Regions from separate parts of the Bacillus sp. TCT6 genome, predicted to be linked through region 3. Evidence: a T-box and tRNA genes for the amino acid it is inferred to sense, from the RefSeq annotation. Region 3 holds a T-box; the other regions hold tRNA genes.
The links. A T-box is a leader RNA that pairs with one kind of tRNA and senses whether it is charged. The one in region 3 lies ahead of asnS (asparagine--tRNA ligase), so its partner is inferred to be a tRNA-Asn.

Region 1 (4,270 bases), 3.9 Mb from region 3:
TTGATTCTGGATCTGGCTCTCCTTGTTTTGCCGCCACATAAATTTCACGTCCAAATTTCGCGTATATACGGCTTGTATTTGCATCTTTCGATGCTTTTTTGTCTTTAATATTGTTCCATTTACGGCCCATACTTTCCACTCTCTTTCTCGTTTTAAATCTACATAAAAATATTAATATGAAATATAATGTGTGTTCAACACATTTTTAAAAGAAATATAAAAAGTTCATTTTTGATTCATATTACAGACATAATATAAATCACTATCATTTTGTTCTTTCGACAAGTTATATTATACATGAATTCCTAAGTTTATTACGAATTTTAGCATCACATAATATAATTTAACAAAAAAGACTCTAACATTTCTGTTAGAGTCTTTTTATATTGCCGATACCGATTTCCATAATATTCCCATAATTACTTTCTATTGCTGTACAATAAAAATAGGGAAAAATTTGAAGAAAAGGTGGAGGGAGAATTATGACACATTCAAATGAGAAAAAATCACATGCTTTTAAAGGAATAGGAGAGAAGTTAAACCCAACTATCTATCAAGTAAGATTCATGAAATTAGATGAACCAATCCAATTTGAGGCGTTTCCTGAATTGAAGGAATTAGGGGACTGGTTGAGTACTTCAACGCACATGTGGTCGTGCCACTCAACTATGTACAAATACAACAGAGAAAAGTTTGAAAAGAAGTTTTTAGAAATTACGAAATTAACAGCTGATCATGTACTAATATCTACTGGTGGTGTCGGATTTAACTTCATGTCACCGGGGTGGAGAAATTCTCTCTAGAGTGCTTGAAGGGAATATTATAGAATACCGCAATTAAAAGGATAAAATTGAATGTTTGTTTTTATCCTTTTAATGTTTCGCAGTTTACTCACCGTACACTTTTTGTGCTTATTTTGTCATGTAATGAAAAGAAAACAAAAAAAACTCTATACTAATTGTATAGAGTTTTTTTACGACGTTCATGATACCGATGGTCGGGGTCGAACCGACACTCCCGAAGGAACACGATTTTGAGTCGTGCGCGTCTGCCAATTCCGCCACATCGGCACAAAAGAAAAGGCGGCAACCGGATTTGAACCGGTGATAAAGGTTTTGCAGACCTCTGCCTTACCACTTGGCTATGCCGCCATATTAAATTTCATTGGAGCGGAAGACGGGATTCGAACCCGCGACCCCAACCTTGGCAAGGTTGTATTCTACCACTGAACTACTTCCGCAAAAATGGCTGGGCTAGCTGGATTCGAACCAGCGCATGACGGAGTCAAAGTCCGTTGCCTTACCGCTTGGCTATAGCCCATCGAATTCTTACTTAATTATATGTAAGTATCAATTAAATTATTTGTAATTTTAAAAATAAAAATGGGGCGACTGATGGGAATCGAACCCACGAATGCCGGAGCCACAATCCGGTGCGTTAACCACTTCGCCACAACCGCCATGTTGTGTAAATATATTTGGCAGGGGCAGTAGGAATCGAACCCACACTGGAGGTTTTGGAGACCTCAGTTCTACCTTTAAACTATGCCCCTATGTAAATGGTGGAGGGGGGCAGATTCGAACTGCCGAACCCGAAGGAGCGGATTTACAGTCCGCCGCGTTTAGCCACTTCGCTACCCCTCCGAAACTTACATGGTGCCGGCTAGAGGACTTGAACCCCCAACCTACTGATTACAAGTCAGTTGCTCTACCAATTGAGCTAAGCCGGCGTATTTTATTAAAATAAATGGTGGCTCGGGACGGAATCGAACCGCCGACACGAGGATTTTCAGTCCTCTGCTCTACCGACTGAGCTACCGAGCCTTATTAAAATGGCGGTCCCGACCGGGGTCGAACCGGCGATCTCCTGCGTGACAGGCAGGCATGTTAACCACTACACCACGGGACCATTTGGTTGCGGGGACAGGATTTGAACCTGCGACCTTCGGGTTATGAGCCCGACGAGCTACCGTGCTGCTCCACCCCGCGATAATACTATTTATATAAAATTCATATGGTGGAGGATGACGGGATCGAACCGCCGACCCCCTGCTTGTAAGGCAGGTGCTCTCCCAGCTGAGCTAATCCTCCAAAGTGGTGACCCGTACGGGATTCGAACCCGTGTTACCGCCGTGAAAGGGCGGTGTCTTAACCACTTGACCAACGGGCCAAATATTATAAATCCTATGGCGGAGAGCAAGGGATTCGAACCCTTGATACGCTTGTGACGTATACACGATTTCCAATCGTGCTCCTTCGGCCAACTCGGACAGCTCTCCAATGGCTCCGCAGGTAGGAATCGAACCTACGACCGATCGGTTAACAGCCGATAGCTCTACCGCTGAGCTACTGCGGAATAATATTGCCTGGCAACGTCCTACTCTCACAGGGACAAGGTCCCAACTACCATCGGCGCTAGAGAGCTTAACTTCCGTGTTCGGTATGGGAACGGGTGTGACCTCTCTGCCATCATTACCAGACATTATTCTTTTGAGACAATCATTATTATAACTTATTCACTTTAAAAGTCAACAAATTTTTTATGTTCTCTCAAAACTAGATAACATCGCTACATATTATATGGTTAAGTCCTCGATCTATTAGTATTCGTCAGCTCCACATGTCACCATGCTTCCACCTCGAACCTATCAACCTGATCATCTTTCAGGGATCTTACTAGCTTACGCTATGGGAAATCTCATCTTGAGGGGGGCTTCATGCTTAGATGCTTTCAGCACTTATCCCTTCCGCACATAGCTACCCAGCTATGCCCTTGGCAGAACAACTGGTACACCAGCGGTGCGTCCATCCCGGTCCTCTCGTACTAAGGACAGCTCCTCTCAAATTTCCTACGCCCACGACGGATAGGGACCGAACTGTCTCACGACGTTCTGAACCCAGCTCGCGTACCGCTTTAATGGGCGAACAGCCCAACCCTTGGGACCGACTACAGCCCCAGGATGCGATGAGCCGACATCGAGGTGCCAAACCTCCCCGTCGATGTGGACTCTTGGGGGAGATAAGCCTGTTATCCCCGGGGTAGCTTTTATCCGTTGAGCGATGGCCCTTCCATGCGGAACCACCGGATCACTAAGCCCGACTTTCGTCCCTGCTCGACTTGTAGGTCTCGCAGTCAAGCTCCCTTATGCCTTTGCACTCTACGAATGATTTCCAACCATTCTGAGGGAACCTTTGGGCGCCTCCGTTACACTTTAGGAGGCGACCGCCCCAGTCAAACTGCCCACCTGACACTGTCTCCCGGGTCGATAAGACCCGTAGGTTAGAATTTCAATACAGTCAGGGCGGTATCCCACCAGCGCCTCCACCGAAGCTAGCGCTCCGGTTTCAATGGCTCCCGCCTATCCTGTACAAACTGTACCAAAATTCAATATCAGGCTACAGTAAAGCTCCACGGGGTCTTTCCGTCCTGTCGCGGGTAACCTGCATCTTCACAGGTACTATAATTTCACCGAGTCTCTGGTTGAGACAGTGCCCAAATCGTTACACCTTTCGTGCGGGTCGGAACTTACCCGACAAGGAATTTCGCTACCTTAGGACCGTTATAGTTACGGCCGCCGTTTACTGGGGCTTCAGTTCAGAGCTTCGCTTACGCTAACCCCTCTCCTTAACCTTCCAGCACCGGGCAGGTGTCACCCCCTATACTTCGCCTTACGGCTTCGCAGAGAGCTGTGTTTTTGCTAAACAGTCGCTTGGGCCTATTCACTGCGGCTTTCCGTTAAGAAAGCACCCCTTCTCCCGAAGTTACGGGGTCATTTTGCCGAGTTCCTTAACCAGAGTTCTCTCGCACACCTTAGGATTCTCTCCTCGCCTACCTGTGTCGGTTTGCGGTACAGGCACCTTTTATCTCGCTAGAAGCTTTTCTTGGCAGCGGGGAATCAAAGACTTCGCTCCATAAGGAGCTTCCCCATCACAGCTCAGCCTTCACGATAAGCGGATTTGCCTACTTATCAGCCTAACTGCTTGGACGTGCACAACCAATCGCACGCTTCTTCTATCCTTCTGCGTCCCTCCATTGCTCAAACGATAAAGAGGTGGTACAGGAATATCAACCTGTTGTCCATCGCCTACGCCTGTCGGCCTCGGCTTAGGTCCTGACTAACCCTGAGCGGACGAGCCTTCCTCAGGAAACCTTAGGCATTCGGTGGACGGGATTCTCACCCGTCTTTCGCTACTCATACCGGCATTCTCACTTCTAAGCGCTCCACCAGTCCTTCCGGTCTGACTTCACTGCACTTAGAACGCTCCCCTAC
Region 2 (4,270 bases), 320 kb from region 3:
AGGTATTAGCGTTTTCTTTACAATCCTCTTACTTCTATGTACGAAATATGAAGCTCCTTATTGGACGCTATTTCTATCCGCTTTATGTGCAGGTTGTATGCCAAATATGTCAGCTATGGTACGTGCACGTTGGACTAAACTATACCGCGGATCCCATAAATTGCATACAGCATTTTCCTTCGAATCGGTCGTCGACGAAATTTGCTTCATAATTGGTCCTGTATTATCTGTCAGTTTAAGTGTTATGTTCTTCCCAGAAGCAGCGCCACTTTTATCATCTGTTTTTCTTACAATCGGGGTATGCCTATTTACTATGCAAAAAAGCACAGAACCGCCTGTACACCCTCGCGACATTACAAACAACGGAACAGTATTTAAAATTGGTTCTTTGCGAGTACTAGTATTCACACTCATTGCTATAGGTACTATCTTCGGCACAATAGATGTCGTTAGTGTAGCTTTTGCTGAGCAGCAAGGAAACACAGTAGCTGCTAGCTTTGTACTTTCTGTCTATGCAATCGGTTCATGCCTGGCAGGCCTTATTTTCGGTACCCTTAAACTCAATACCCCACCCTATAATCAGTTTTTAATAGCGGTCACACTTTCCATGATAACAATGCTGCCACTAGTTTTTGTAAACAGTATTACTTGGCTAGTAGTTATTGTTTTCTTTGCAGGGCTATCTGTCGCTCCTACTATGATTATTACTATGGGGCTTGTGGAAAAAATCGTACCTGAATCAAAGATAACCGAAGGAATGACTTGGGCAATTACAGGACTTGGAATTGGAGTCTCCCTAGGATCAGCGATAGCTGGTTTAGTTATTGATAACTTTGGAGCCCATGTAGGATTTAATGTGGCTATTATAGCAGGAGGCCTTGCCTTAACTATTGCACTTTTAGGCTACAAAACTCTTCACTCCGCATATAGTCATGTTGTTATTAAACAAGATGAACATTCAATAGAAAGTTAAAACATATTCAAAAAATAGGATTACCTTTTCTTATGTATGAGAAAAGGTAATCCTATTTTAAACTTATTATTTATAATCTGTCATAGCTTCTTCTATATCTATACACAACAAAAAAGAGATAGCAGATTATGCTATCTCTTTTAGTATGACCCGTACGGGATTCGAACCCGTGTTACCGCCGTGAAAGGGCGGTGTCTTAACCACTTGACCAACGGGCCAGTTCTGGCAGAGAAGAAGGGATTCGAACCCTCGCACCGCGTTCGCGATCTACTCCCTTAGCAGGGGAGCCCCTTGAGCCACTTGGGTACTTCTCTATAAATATGGCTCCGCAGGTAGGACTCGAACCTACGACCGATCGGTTAACAGCCGATAGCTCTACCACTGAGCTACTGCGGAACAATTATGGTGGGCCTAAATGGACTCGAACCATCGACCTCACGCTTATCAGGCGTGCGCTCTAACCAGCTGAGCTATAGGCCCATAATTGAAAAGCGGGTGAAGAGAATCGAACTCTCGACCAGAGCTTGGAAGGCTCTTGTTTTACCACTAAACTACACCCGCATAAAATTGAAAATGGTGAGCCATGAAGGATTCGAACCTTCGACCCTCTGATTAAAAGTCAGATGCTCTACCAACTGAGCTAATGGCTCATTTTGAAAGTGGTGCCGGCTAGAGGACTTGAACCCCCAACCTACTGATTACAAGTCAGTTGCTCTACCAATTGAGCTAAGCCGGCTTGCGACTTCAAAATGGTGGCTCGGGACGGAATCGAACCGCCGACACGAGGATTTTCAGTCCTCTGCTCTACCGACTGAGCTACCGAGCCTTATTAAAATGGCGGTCCCGACCGGGGTCGAACCGGCGATCTCCTGCGTGACAGGCAGGCATGTTAACCACTACACCACGGGACCATTTGGTTGCGGGGACAGGATTTGAACCTGCGACCTTCGGGTTATGAGCCCGACGAGCTACCGTACTGCTCCACCCCGCGATGATATAATATGTAATTTAAGAAAAAATGGAGGAGGTAGAGGGATTCGAACCCCCGCGCGACTCTCGCCGCCTGTCGGTTTTCAAGACCGATCCCTTCAGCCGAACTTGGGTATACCTCCGAGATATAAACCTTTAGTGGTGGACCTTGTAGGACTCGAACCTACGACCGGACGGTTATGAGCCGTCTGCTCTAACCAGCTGAGCTAAAGGTCCTTTATGGTAGCGGCGGAGGGGATCGAACCCCCGACCTCACGGGTATGAACCGTACGCTCTAGCCAGCTGAGCTACACCGCCATAAATGATATTAAAATAAGTGGAGCCTAGCGGGATCGAACCGCTGACCTCCTGCGTGCAAGGCAGGCGCTCTCCCAGCTGAGCTAAGGCCCCATGTTTTTGGGAATATCGGGAAGACAGGATTTGAACCTGCGACCCCCTGGTCCCAAACCAGGTGCTCTACCAAGCTGAGCCACTTCCCGTTAATAAAAGCGCGCCCGAGAGGAGTCGAACCCCTAACCTCTTGATCCGTAGTCAAACGCTCTATCCAATTGAGCTACGGGCGCATATGGTGCCGAGGGCGGGGGTCGAACCCGCACGGTGGTCACCCACCGCAGGATTTTAAGTCCTGTGCGTCTGCCTGTTCCGCCACCCCGGCATGTCATATTGAAAATTGGAGCGGAAGACGGGATTCGAACCCGCGACCCCAACCTTGGCAAGGTTGTATTCTACCACTGAACTACTTCCGCAAGACATGTTTGAGATATTTTATTAAAAGTGCGGGTGAAGGGAGTCGAACCCCCACGCCAAAGGCGCTAGATCCTAAGTCTAGTGCGTCTGCCAATTCCGCCACACCCGCATATTAATATTTTAAGAAAAAATGGGGCGACTGATGGGAATCGAACCCACGAATGCCGGAGCCACAATCCGGTGCGTTAACCACTTCGCCACAACCGCCATGATTTTCTGGTGCCGACTAGAGGACTTGAACCCCCAACCTACTGATTACAAGTCAGTTGCTCTACCAATTGAGCTAAGTCGGCTAAATGGTGGAGGATGACGGGATCGAACCGCCGACCCCCTGCTTGTAAGGCAGGTGCTCTCCCAGCTGAGCTAATCCTCCATTTGCCTGGCAACGTCCTACTCTCACAGGGACAAGGTCCCAACTACCATCGGCGCTAGAGAGCTTAACTTCCGTGTTCGGTATGGGAACGGGTGTGACCTCTCTGCCATCATTACCAGACTGTATTCATTTAAGACAAGAATCATTGTAACTCATTTAACTTTTAAAGTCAACAAGTTTTTTATATTCTTTCAAAACTAGATAACATCGCTTCATATTATATGGTTAAGTCCTCGATCTATTAGTATTCGTCAGCTCCACATGTCACCATGCTTCCACCTCGAACCTATCAACCTGATCATCTTTCAGGGATCTTACTAGCTTACGCTATGGGAAATCTCATCTTGAGGGGGGCTTCATGCTTAGATGCTTTCAGCACTTATCCCTTCCGCACATAGCTACCCAGCTATGCCCTTGGCAGAACAACTGGTACACCAGCGGTGCGTCCATCCCGGTCCTCTCGTACTAAGGACAGCTCCTCTCAAATTTCCTACGCCCACGACGGATAGGGACCGAACTGTCTCACGACGTTCTGAACCCAGCTCGCGTACCGCTTTAATGGGCGAACAGCCCAACCCTTGGGACCGACTACAGCCCCAGGATGCGATGAGCCGACATCGAGGTGCCAAACCTCCCCGTCGATGTGGACTCTTGGGGGAGATAAGCCTGTTATCCCCGGGGTAGCTTTTATCCGTTGAGCGATGGCCCTTCCATGCGGAACCACCGGATCACTAAGCCCGACTTTCGTCCCTGCTCGACTTGTAGGTCTCGCAGTCAAGCTCCCTTATGCCTTTGCACTCTACGAATGATTTCCAACCATTCTGAGGGAACCTTTGGGCGCCTCCGTTACACTTTAGGAGGCGACCGCCCCAGTCAAACTGCCCACCTGACACTGTCTCCCGGGTCGATAAGACCCGTAGGTTAGAATTTCAATACAGTCAGGGCGGTATCCCACCAGCGCCTCCACCGAAGCTAGCGCTCCGGTTTCAATGGCTCCCGCCTATCCTGTACAAACTGTACCAAAATTCAATATCAGGCTACAGTAAAGCTCCACGGGGTCTTTCCGTCCTGTCGCGGGTAACCTGCATCTTCACAGGTACTATAATTTCACCGAGTCTCTGGTTGAGACAGTGCCCAAATCGTTACACCTTTCGTGCGGGTCGGAACTTACCCGACAAGGAATTTCG
Region 3 (4,270 bases):
GAGGAGATTCCCATTGCTACTTCTACAAATGATTCTAAATATTTTACTAGGCGATCCACACGAAAGACAGTTCAAAATTAGAGAAAATATTCAGATACTAAGTGAAAAGCCTGCATTCAATAATTTAAAGGAGGGAATTTATATAAACGCTGTAAAAGTGAAAAAGTTATTATATGTTTTCGTACATCTCGTAGGTCCACTTTCTTACTTCATTATTTCTACTGTTTGGGGCACTTTCTTCACTACTAAATCCACATTCGAAAACATATCTGATAGCCTTAGCGTTATGGCCATCTATCACGTGTTCATGAGTTTACTATGGTTTTTCTATTTAGATCGATTAGACAAAGACATAGATCAAATTACAAAAGAGATTAACGATAACAAGATGTAATACATAAAAAGGAGAGCCCCTAAGACTCTCCTTTTTTATGTTAGCTTTGTTTCTGCTTCTTATTAGATGAAGATACCTTATGAGAACCTGTTTCATGTGTCGTCGTTCCTTGTCCTTCTACTTCCGGAGAACCTAGGCTCGATCTTGAATGATCTTTTTTCACTTTTTTACTCATTTTATTCTCACCCCTTCGCGTTACTTTTTGCTACGGGGTCATAAACTATGCAAACAAAAAAGCGAGAGGAAATCCTCTCGCTTTTTTCATATTTTAGAACTCAGAAGAACCTGGAGTTCTTGGGAATGGAATTACGTCACGGATGTTAGCCATACCAGTGATGTACATTAGGAAGCGCTCGAAACCTAGACCGAATCCAGCGTGTTTTGTACCGCCGTATTTTCTAAGTTCTAAGTACCACCAGTAGTCCTCTTCGTTCATACCTAATTCTTTAATTCTGTCTACTAAAACGTCCATTCTTTCTTCACGTTGACTTCCGCCGATTAATTCGCCGATGCCAGGAACTAGAAGGTCAGTAGCAGCTACTGTTTTTCCATCTTCATTCATACGCATGTAGAACGCTTTAATGTCTTTCGGGTAGTCAGTTACGAATACAGGGCGTTTGAAGATCTCTTCTGATAAGTATCTTTCATGCTCTGTTTGTAAGTCAATACCCCATTCTACTGGGTACTTGAAGTCAGCACCTGATTCTTGAAGTACTTTAATTGCTTCTGTATATGTGATGCGACCGAAGTCAGAGTTAATCACGTTGTTCATACGCTCTAGAACTGTTTTATCAACGAAGCTGTTGAAGAAGTCCATTTCTTCTGGTGCATGCTCTAATACATATTTCATTGCATATTTCAGCATATCTTCTGTAAGATCCATTACATCGCCTAACTCAGCGAATGCAATCTCAGGCTCAACCATCCAGAACTCAGCAGCGTGGCGAGTTGTGTTTGAGTTTTCTGCACGGAATGTAGGTCCGAATGTATATACATCACGGAATGCTAATGCATACGCTTCAGCGTTCAGCTGTCCACTTACTGTTAAGTTTGTTTCTTTACCGAAGAAGTCTTTTGACTCATCAACTTGTCCGTCTTCACCTTTTGGTACGTTGTTTAAATCTTGTGTTGTTACGCGGAACATTTCGCCAGCACCTTCTGTATCACTACCAGTGATGATTGGTGTGTGAACATGTACGAATCCACGCTCTTGGAAGAACTGGTGAATCGCAAATGCTGCGATAGAACGTACGCGGAACGTTGCAGAGAATGCATTTGTTCTTGGACGTAAGTGAGCGATTGTACGTAAGTATTCAAACGTATGACGCTTCTTTTGAAGTGGGTAATCAGAATCTGATAAGCCCTCGATATCAATTTTTTCTGCTTTAATTTCAAATGGTTGCTTCGCTCCAGGCGTTGCAATTACTTTACCTTCTACTTTCACTGAAGAGCTAAGTGGAAGCTTTGCAATTTCTTTAAAGTTCTCTAATTCTGTATCGAAAACGATTTGAACGCTTTTGAAAAAGCTACCGTCGTTTAATTCGATGAAACCAAATGCTTTTGAATCACGTAAATTACGAATCCACCCTGATACTTGTACTGTTTGACCTGCATACTTTTCTGTATCTCTATACAGACTTTTTACTAATGTGTTTTCCATAGTGAAATTCTCCTTTGCTGATATATTTAAATACAAAAAAACCTTTCATCCATAAAGGGACGAAAGGTTAAACTTCGCGGTACCACCCAATTTGTCATAAAGACCAACTTTAACTCGTATGTAATACATACTTCCCGGTTTGTAACAGGCCGGCTTCCCGTCTAAGTCTACTCTTGAATACAAGATTCAATTTCGGTTAGCAACTCCAAGGTGTTCTTCACATATACCGCCTCATCAGGCTCTCACCGCCCCTGACTCGCTTTGGATTATAGTATATACTACTTTTCCTTATCATCGTCTTTCATTTTGTTAAACTAAAATTAATGTACTACATTCGAGAGAAAGATGCAAGATGCCATAAAATATATAAGCGATTTTTGTAATATATCGACTTACCGACATCTGTCGACGATTGTGCAATAAAAAAATTGCCGGAATGAATCCGGCAATTTTCTAATTACTTACGTAACTCCGCACCAAATTTCTCTTCTACCGTTGTTAATACACGGTTATGCGCTTCTGTTACTTCTTCATCTGTTAACGTACGTTCTGCATCGAAGTAAGTCATAGAGAATGCAAGTGATTTCTTGCCTTCTTCCATTTTTTCACCTTCGTATAAGTCGAATAGTGTTACGTCTTTCAAAAGTTCTCCGCCAGCTTCAGCAATGACTTGCTTCATTTCACCAGCTTTTGTTTCTTTTGTTACTACAACAGCCATGTCACGTGTCATAGATGGGAAACGCGGAATTGCTGAGTAGTAAGTTTCTTCAGCGTCTGCACCGAATATTTTTACAAGAGATAGTTCAAATACGAATGTATTTTTCACATCTAATTGTTTTTCTGCTTCTGGGTGCAATTGACCGATGAAACCAATTACTTCGCCATCTAATACGATGTCAGCTGTACGACCTGGGTGCATACCTTCACGTTTCGCTGGTGCATATGTGATTTGGTTTGAAACGCCAAGTACGTCGAATAGTCCTTCTAGTACACCTTTCACAACGAAGAAGTCTACTACTTTCTTCTCACCTTGCCATGCATGGTGAAGAGCAAGACCTGTCATAACACCTGCAAGGTGTTGTTCTTCTTTCGGAAGTTCTCCTGCTTCTGTTGGTAAGAAGATAGAACCTACTTCGTATAAAGCAACGCTGTCGTTTTTACGAGCAACATTGTATGAAACTGCTTCTAGCAATTGTGGCACTAAGCTTAAACGAAGTTGGCTACGCTCTTCACTCATTGGAAGTGCAAGGTTTACAGGTGCCTTTTCGTTTGGCTCAATCATGTATTGTTTCGCTTTGTCAGCGCTCGTTAATGAATACGTGATTGCTTCATATAAACCAGCACCCTCTAAGAAGCGACGTACTTTACGACGTTTCGTTTGTGCTGATGTTAATTTACCACGAGTCATCGTTCCAGAAGGTAATGTAACTGGAATGTGGTCATAACCGTATAGACGGCCCACTTCTTCTACTAAGTCTTCTGAAATTGTAATATCAGGACGACGTGCTGGTACATTTACATGGAATGTTCCTTCTACTTCTGTGAATGGAAATTTCAAGTTCGCGAACATTGTACCCATTTCACTCGCAGAAATATTTGTACCTAATACACGGTTTACTTTTTCAGCAGTAACAGATACTGTACGCTCTTGTACTTGTAAGTTATCAGCTTCTACTACACCTTCAAGTGCTTCACCGCCAGCATATTTCGCCATTAAGGCAGCTGCGTGTTGAATTGCTTCAAATGTACGTGTTGGGTCGATTCCTTTTTCAAAACGTGCACTTGATTCACTACGAAGACCTAAGTCTTTTGATGTGCGGCGCACTGTTTGACCTGCAAAGTATGCAGACTCAATTAGAACGTTTACTGTCTCATTTGTAACTTCAGAATCCGCCCCACCCATTACACCAGCAACAGCTAAAGCTTTTGTTCCGTTTGTAATTACAAGATGGTGGCTTTGTAATGTACGCTCTTGATCATCTAATGTTTCAATTTTTTCGCCTTCTTTTGCAAGACGAACAACGATTTCTTTTGAACCTAATTTATCGTAATCGAATGCATGTAACGGTTGACCGTATTCCATTAAAATGTAGTTTGTAATATCAACTACGTTGCTAATTGGACGAATGCCAGCTGCCATAAGACGGGTTTGCATCCACATTGGTGATGGACCAATTTTTACGTTCTTCACCATTTTTGCAATGTATAATGGATTT
Region 4 (4,270 bases), 3.7 Mb from region 3:
TCCTTAGTACGAGAGGACCGGGATGGACGCACCGCTGGTGTACCAGTTGTTCTGCCAAGGGCATAGCTGGGTAGCTATGTGCGGAAGGGATAAGTGCTGAAAGCATCTAAGCATGAAGCCCCCCTCAAGATGAGATTTCCCATAGCGTAAGCTAGTAAGATCCCTGAAAGATGATCAGGTTGATAGGTTCGAGGTGGAAGCATGGTGACATGTGGAGCTGACGAATACTAATAGATCGAGGACTTAACCATATAATATGAAGCAATGTTATCTAGTTTTGAAAGAATATAAAAACTTGTTGACTTTCAAAAGTAAATAAGTTAAAATGATTCTTGTCTTAAATGAATACAGTCTGGTAATGATGGCAGAGAGGTCACACCCGTTCCCATACCGAACACGGAAGTTAAGCTCTCTAGCGCCGATGGTAGTTGGGACCTTGTCCCTGTGAGAGTAGGACGTTGCCAGGCAAAATGGAGGATTAGCTCAGCTGGGAGAGCACCTGCCTTACAAGCAGGGGGTCGGCGGTTCGATCCCGTCATCCTCCACCATATATGTCGGAGGGGTAGCGAAGTGGCTAAACGCGGCGGACTGTAAATCCGCTCCTTCGGGTTCGGCAGTTCGAATCTGCCCCCCTCCACCATTCTTAATTATTGGGCTATAGCCAAGCGGTAAGGCAACGGACTTTGACTCCGTCATGCGCTGGTTCGAATCCAGCTAGCCCAGCCATTAAGAGCCATTAGCTCAGTTGGTAGAGCATCTGACTTTTAATCAGAGGGTCGAAGGTTCGAATCCTTCATGGCTCACCATTTTTAATAAAACATGCGGGTGTGGCGGAATTGGCAGACGCACTAGACTTAGGATCTAGCGCCTTTGGCGTGGGGGTTCGACTCCCTTCACCCGCACTTTTAATAAAACAACTCATACATGTCTTGCGGAAGTAGTTCAGTGGTAGAATACAACCTTGCCAAGGTTGGGGTCGCGGGTTCGAATCCCGTCTTCCGCTCCAATTTTCAATATGACATGCCGGGGTGGCGGAACAGGCAGACGCACAGGACTTAAAATCCTGCGGTGGGTGACCACCGTGCGGGTTCGACCCCCGCCCTCGGCACCATATGCGCCCGTAGCTCAATTGGATAGAGCGTTTGACTACGGATCAAGAGGTTAGGGGTTCGACTCCTCTCGGGCGCGCTTTTATTAACGGGAAGTGGCTCAGCTTGGTAGAGCACCTGGTTTGGGACCAGGGGGTCGCAGGTTCAAATCCTGTCTTCCCGATATTCCAAAAAACATGGGGCCTTAGCTCAGCTGGGAGAGCGCCTGCCTTGCACGCAGGAGGTCAGCGGTTCGATCCCGCTAGGCTCCACTTTATTTAATATATGTCTCGGAGGTATACCCAAGTTCGGCTGAAGGGATCGGTCTTGAAAACCGACAGGCGGTGAGAATCGCGCGGGGGTTCGAATCCCTCTACCTCCTCCATTTTCTTTTAAATGGTTTAGACATATAATAATAAAATATTTATTTTTCCTTCATGGAGGTATACCCAAGTTCGGCTGAAGGGATCGGTCTTGAAAACCGACAGGCGGCGAGAGTCGCGCGGGGGTTCGAATCCCTCTACCTCCTCCATTTTTTAAATTTAATATTGTCGCGGGGTGGAGCAGTACGGTAGCTCGTCGGGCTCATAACCCGAAGGTCGCAGGTTCAAATCCTGTCCCCGCAACCAAATGGTCCCGTGGTGTAGTGGTTAACATGCCTGCCTGTCACGCAGGAGATCGCCGGTTCGACCCCGGTCGGGACCGCCATTTATGTTGGCTCGGTAGCTCAGTCGGTAGAGCAGAGGACTGAAAATCCTCGTGTCGGCGGTTCGATTCCGTCCCGAGCCACCATTTTTTTTATGCCGGCTTAGCTCAATTGGTAGAGCAACTGACTTGTAATCAGTAGGTTGGGGGTTCAAGTCCTCTAGCCGGCATCATTTAGGGGCATAGTTTAAAGGTAGAACTGAGGTCTCCAAAACCTCCAGTGTGGGTTCGATTCCTACTGCCCCTGTAAGTATATGGGCCTATAGCTCAGCTGGTTAGAGCGCACGCCTGATAAGCGTGAGGTCGATGGTTCGAGTCCATTTAGGCCCATCATATATTATTCCGCAGTAGCTCAGTGGTAGAGCTATCGGCTGTTAACCGATCGGTCGTAGGTTCGAGTCCTACCTGCGGAGCCATGGCCCGTTGGTCAAGTGGTTAAGACACCGCCCTTTCACGGCGGTAACACGGGTTCGAATCCCGTACGGGTCATACAAAAAAGAGTCAGCATTATGCTGGCTCTTTTTTATTTTGTTAATCCTTTTTATAATGTTACTTTCCAGAAATAAATAAAGGAATTTTGGAAAAGCTATGGTATGTATAAAAAGGAGGAAATAAATAATGACACAAGTTAGAGACTTAATGAGTACCCATATTGTACATTGTACACCGCTAGACAATGTATATGAGGCAGCTGTAAAAATGAAGGAAGAATCGGTTGGATTAATTCCTGTTGTTGAAAATGAGCAAGTTGTTGGGCTTGTTACTGATCGAGATTTAGTTGTTCGAGGGATTGCTGAAAAACATCCTGGATCTAATAAAATTACAAATGTAATGACAACAAATATTATCTCAGTTTCTCCAAATGATTCTATTGAAAAAGCTACAGAGCTAATGGCACAGTATCAAATTAGACGGTTACCAGTAGTTGATAGTGGTCAGCTTATTGGCATGTTAGCACTAGGAGATTTAGCTATAAGGGAATCAGCAGATGATCAAGCTGGATTTGCCTTGAGCGAAATCTCAGAGCGTACAGAGTAAATTGAAACTTTAATTAACCGAGAGTTTAATGGTCACTCATAAAGAGCTAAATTATATATAAAGTTCAGATGCATTATTCTAGCATATATGGATTAAACTAATATGTTAGCGTGATGTATCTGAGACATTATATAATAAGGATACGGTTAATAATTTCGACATTTTTTTAAAATTTGTTATTCTTAATTTTTAATAAGAGAAAAGATGATATACTGATAGATATAAGTATTATGATAGATTTTGAATATAACAATATTAATTTTTAGTGGTGCGATAATAAATTAATATTTCCTACATAGATGAAAAGGGAAGGGGAATTATATGAAGGCTGTACAGGGCGATCCAAATTGGAATTTGGTTACAGATACATATATAGAACCAAATAATTTCGCTGAATTATTTTCTTTGCTTGTACCTTGTCACCCAAAAGGTGAGGGGAAAGAACGAACTATATTAGTATGGAAAGAGAAAGAATTTTATAAAGAAGAAAATTTAGCGGCATTTATCGTATATGGCATGAATAAAGCAAAGAAATTACCGCAGTTTCATAAAGATGAAATTCCAACTTTAGTGCGTATTCTTCGCTTATGCCAAGAGATTGGTTGGTATGAAGAGGCAAATGATTTTATGATAGCGCAAGGATTAGCTGAGTTTGTTCATACTTCATTGGAATATGAAACATGGGATCTTTTGACGCAATCAGTTGCTTTAAATTATTTAATTATTAAATATCGTATAGGTGAATTGACAGATAGGGATATTGAAATTTGGGATAGAGTTAAATTTAATGAGAAGTGTATAACCGATTGTAAACATTTATTATCTCATAAAGAAGTATTGGAATTTACATTCTTTTATATGTGCAAGAGAGCGAAATCATTATCAAAAGAGCAATTAAATAGTGATATGATGAGTTTAGCAATGTATTGTAATACTTTTGTATATGATTTGTATACACATGATTTATTACGGAAATATCGTAAGTGTACAGATTTCCTATCATATTATGGACCTAGTCAGGCAGTTTTAGCATGTCAAAGAGCTGTATTATCTCAAATTTCCGATCGCTTAGACCCATTAAAGACAACGCATGTAGATGATTATTTATATGTGATGAAAGAAATGATGGAGCATATGACGATAGGAGTAATGGATCGATATGGTCATTTTATTGGAAAGCTACTATCTTATGTGCCATTTTTCGAAATGATACAAGTTCCACAGCATGCATATTATTGTGAAGAATTACTGTATATTTGTAAGGGCATTGAATATAAAGAAGAAACACTACGCAATTATATATTTATACAATTACATGATTGTTTACCATCATTCTTTAGGCTATTTCTTAAAAATAAGCGTTATGCAACGATTCATGATATTCTTTTCTATTGGTGCGATGATGAACAACGAATGAGCTTAGAGAAAAAATATAATCT

Region 1: it encodes a tRNA-Asn, which carries the amino acid that the T-box ahead of asnS (asparagine--tRNA ligase) is inferred to sense. The anticodon was not compared.
Region 2: it encodes a tRNA-Asn, which carries the amino acid that the T-box ahead of asnS (asparagine--tRNA ligase) is inferred to sense. The anticodon was not compared.
Region 4: it encodes a tRNA-Asn, which carries the amino acid that the T-box ahead of asnS (asparagine--tRNA ligase) is inferred to sense. The anticodon was not compared.

What each region holds. Positions count from the first base shown of each region.
Region 1 is NZ_JBVYHX010000001.1:268,183-272,452, reverse strand. It holds gene AC0ONG_RS01310 (YebC/PmpR family DNA-binding transcriptional regulator) at 1-130, opposite strand, end outside; gene AC0ONG_RS01305 (DUF3884 family protein) at 483-803, shown strand; tRNA gene AC0ONG_RS01300 (tRNA-Leu) at 989-1,070, opposite strand; tRNA gene AC0ONG_RS01295 (tRNA-Cys) at 1,081-1,151, opposite strand; tRNA gene AC0ONG_RS01290 (tRNA-Gly) at 1,166-1,240, opposite strand; tRNA gene AC0ONG_RS01285 (tRNA-Gln) at 1,246-1,320, opposite strand; tRNA gene AC0ONG_RS01280 (tRNA-His) at 1,384-1,459, opposite strand; tRNA gene AC0ONG_RS01275 (tRNA-Trp) at 1,479-1,552, opposite strand; tRNA gene AC0ONG_RS01270 (tRNA-Tyr) at 1,560-1,643, opposite strand; tRNA gene AC0ONG_RS01265 (tRNA-Thr) at 1,654-1,729, opposite strand; tRNA gene AC0ONG_RS01260 (tRNA-Phe) at 1,748-1,823, opposite strand; tRNA gene AC0ONG_RS01255 (tRNA-Asp) at 1,833-1,908, opposite strand; tRNA gene AC0ONG_RS01250 (tRNA-Met) at 1,912-1,988, opposite strand; tRNA gene AC0ONG_RS01245 (tRNA-Val) at 2,015-2,090, opposite strand; tRNA gene AC0ONG_RS01240 (tRNA-Glu) at 2,095-2,169, opposite strand; tRNA gene AC0ONG_RS01235 (tRNA-Ser) at 2,187-2,278, opposite strand; tRNA gene AC0ONG_RS01230 (tRNA-Asn) at 2,281-2,355, opposite strand; rRNA gene rrf (5S ribosomal RNA) at 2,364-2,479, opposite strand; rRNA gene AC0ONG_RS01220 (23S ribosomal RNA) at 2,580-4,270, opposite strand, start outside.
Region 2 is NZ_JBVYHX010000001.1:4,525,641-4,529,910, forward strand. It holds gene AC0ONG_RS23200 (MFS transporter) at 1-973, shown strand, start outside; tRNA gene AC0ONG_RS23205 (tRNA-Glu) at 1,120-1,191, opposite strand; tRNA gene AC0ONG_RS23210 (tRNA-Ser) at 1,197-1,287, opposite strand; tRNA gene AC0ONG_RS23215 (tRNA-Asn) at 1,295-1,369, opposite strand; tRNA gene AC0ONG_RS23220 (tRNA-Ile) at 1,377-1,453, opposite strand; tRNA gene AC0ONG_RS23225 (tRNA-Gly) at 1,464-1,534, opposite strand; tRNA gene AC0ONG_RS23230 (tRNA-Lys) at 1,548-1,623, opposite strand; tRNA gene AC0ONG_RS23235 (tRNA-Thr) at 1,634-1,709, opposite strand; tRNA gene AC0ONG_RS23240 (tRNA-Phe) at 1,724-1,799, opposite strand; tRNA gene AC0ONG_RS23245 (tRNA-Asp) at 1,809-1,884, opposite strand; tRNA gene AC0ONG_RS23250 (tRNA-Met) at 1,888-1,964, opposite strand; tRNA gene AC0ONG_RS23255 (tRNA-Ser) at 1,993-2,085, opposite strand; tRNA gene AC0ONG_RS23260 (tRNA-Ile) at 2,103-2,179, opposite strand; tRNA gene AC0ONG_RS23265 (tRNA-Met) at 2,184-2,260, opposite strand; tRNA gene AC0ONG_RS23270 (tRNA-Ala) at 2,281-2,353, opposite strand; tRNA gene AC0ONG_RS23275 (tRNA-Pro) at 2,369-2,442, opposite strand; tRNA gene AC0ONG_RS23280 (tRNA-Arg) at 2,453-2,526, opposite strand; tRNA gene AC0ONG_RS23285 (tRNA-Leu) at 2,530-2,618, opposite strand; tRNA gene AC0ONG_RS23290 (tRNA-Gly) at 2,635-2,709, opposite strand; tRNA gene AC0ONG_RS23295 (tRNA-Leu) at 2,739-2,819, opposite strand; tRNA gene AC0ONG_RS23300 (tRNA-His) at 2,842-2,917, opposite strand; tRNA gene AC0ONG_RS23305 (tRNA-Thr) at 2,928-3,003, opposite strand; tRNA gene AC0ONG_RS23310 (tRNA-Val) at 3,008-3,083, opposite strand; rRNA gene rrf (5S ribosomal RNA) at 3,088-3,203, opposite strand; rRNA gene AC0ONG_RS23320 (23S ribosomal RNA) at 3,305-4,270, opposite strand, start outside.
Region 3 is NZ_JBVYHX010000001.1:4,201,599-4,205,868, forward strand. It holds gene AC0ONG_RS21435 (hypothetical protein) at 143-394, shown strand; gene AC0ONG_RS21440 (YuzL family protein) at 435-569, opposite strand; gene asnS (asparagine--tRNA ligase) at 663-2,054, opposite strand; T-box leader at 2,107-2,358, opposite strand; gene pheT (phenylalanine--tRNA ligase subunit beta) at 2,512-4,270, opposite strand, start outside.
Region 4 is NZ_JBVYHX010000001.1:480,377-484,646, forward strand. It holds rRNA gene AC0ONG_RS02205 (23S ribosomal RNA) at 1-251, shown strand, start outside; rRNA gene rrf (5S ribosomal RNA) at 352-467, shown strand; tRNA gene AC0ONG_RS02215 (tRNA-Val) at 473-548, shown strand; tRNA gene AC0ONG_RS02220 (tRNA-Tyr) at 557-640, shown strand; tRNA gene AC0ONG_RS02225 (tRNA-Gln) at 652-726, shown strand; tRNA gene AC0ONG_RS02230 (tRNA-Lys) at 731-806, shown strand; tRNA gene AC0ONG_RS02235 (tRNA-Leu) at 822-902, shown strand; tRNA gene AC0ONG_RS02240 (tRNA-Gly) at 932-1,006, shown strand; tRNA gene AC0ONG_RS02245 (tRNA-Leu) at 1,023-1,111, shown strand; tRNA gene AC0ONG_RS02250 (tRNA-Arg) at 1,115-1,188, shown strand; tRNA gene AC0ONG_RS02255 (tRNA-Pro) at 1,199-1,272, shown strand; tRNA gene AC0ONG_RS02260 (tRNA-Ala) at 1,288-1,360, shown strand; tRNA gene AC0ONG_RS02265 (tRNA-Ser) at 1,381-1,473, shown strand; tRNA gene AC0ONG_RS02270 (tRNA-Ser) at 1,528-1,620, shown strand; tRNA gene AC0ONG_RS02275 (tRNA-Met) at 1,641-1,717, shown strand; tRNA gene AC0ONG_RS02280 (tRNA-Asp) at 1,721-1,796, shown strand; tRNA gene AC0ONG_RS02285 (tRNA-Phe) at 1,805-1,880, shown strand; tRNA gene AC0ONG_RS02290 (tRNA-Thr) at 1,891-1,963, shown strand; tRNA gene AC0ONG_RS02295 (tRNA-Trp) at 1,970-2,040, shown strand; tRNA gene AC0ONG_RS02300 (tRNA-Ile) at 2,050-2,123, shown strand; tRNA gene AC0ONG_RS02305 (tRNA-Asn) at 2,135-2,209, shown strand; tRNA gene AC0ONG_RS02310 (tRNA-Glu) at 2,211-2,282, shown strand; gene AC0ONG_RS02315 (CBS domain-containing protein) at 2,412-2,831, shown strand; gene AC0ONG_RS02320 (DUF3965 domain-containing protein) at 3,153-4,270, shown strand, end outside.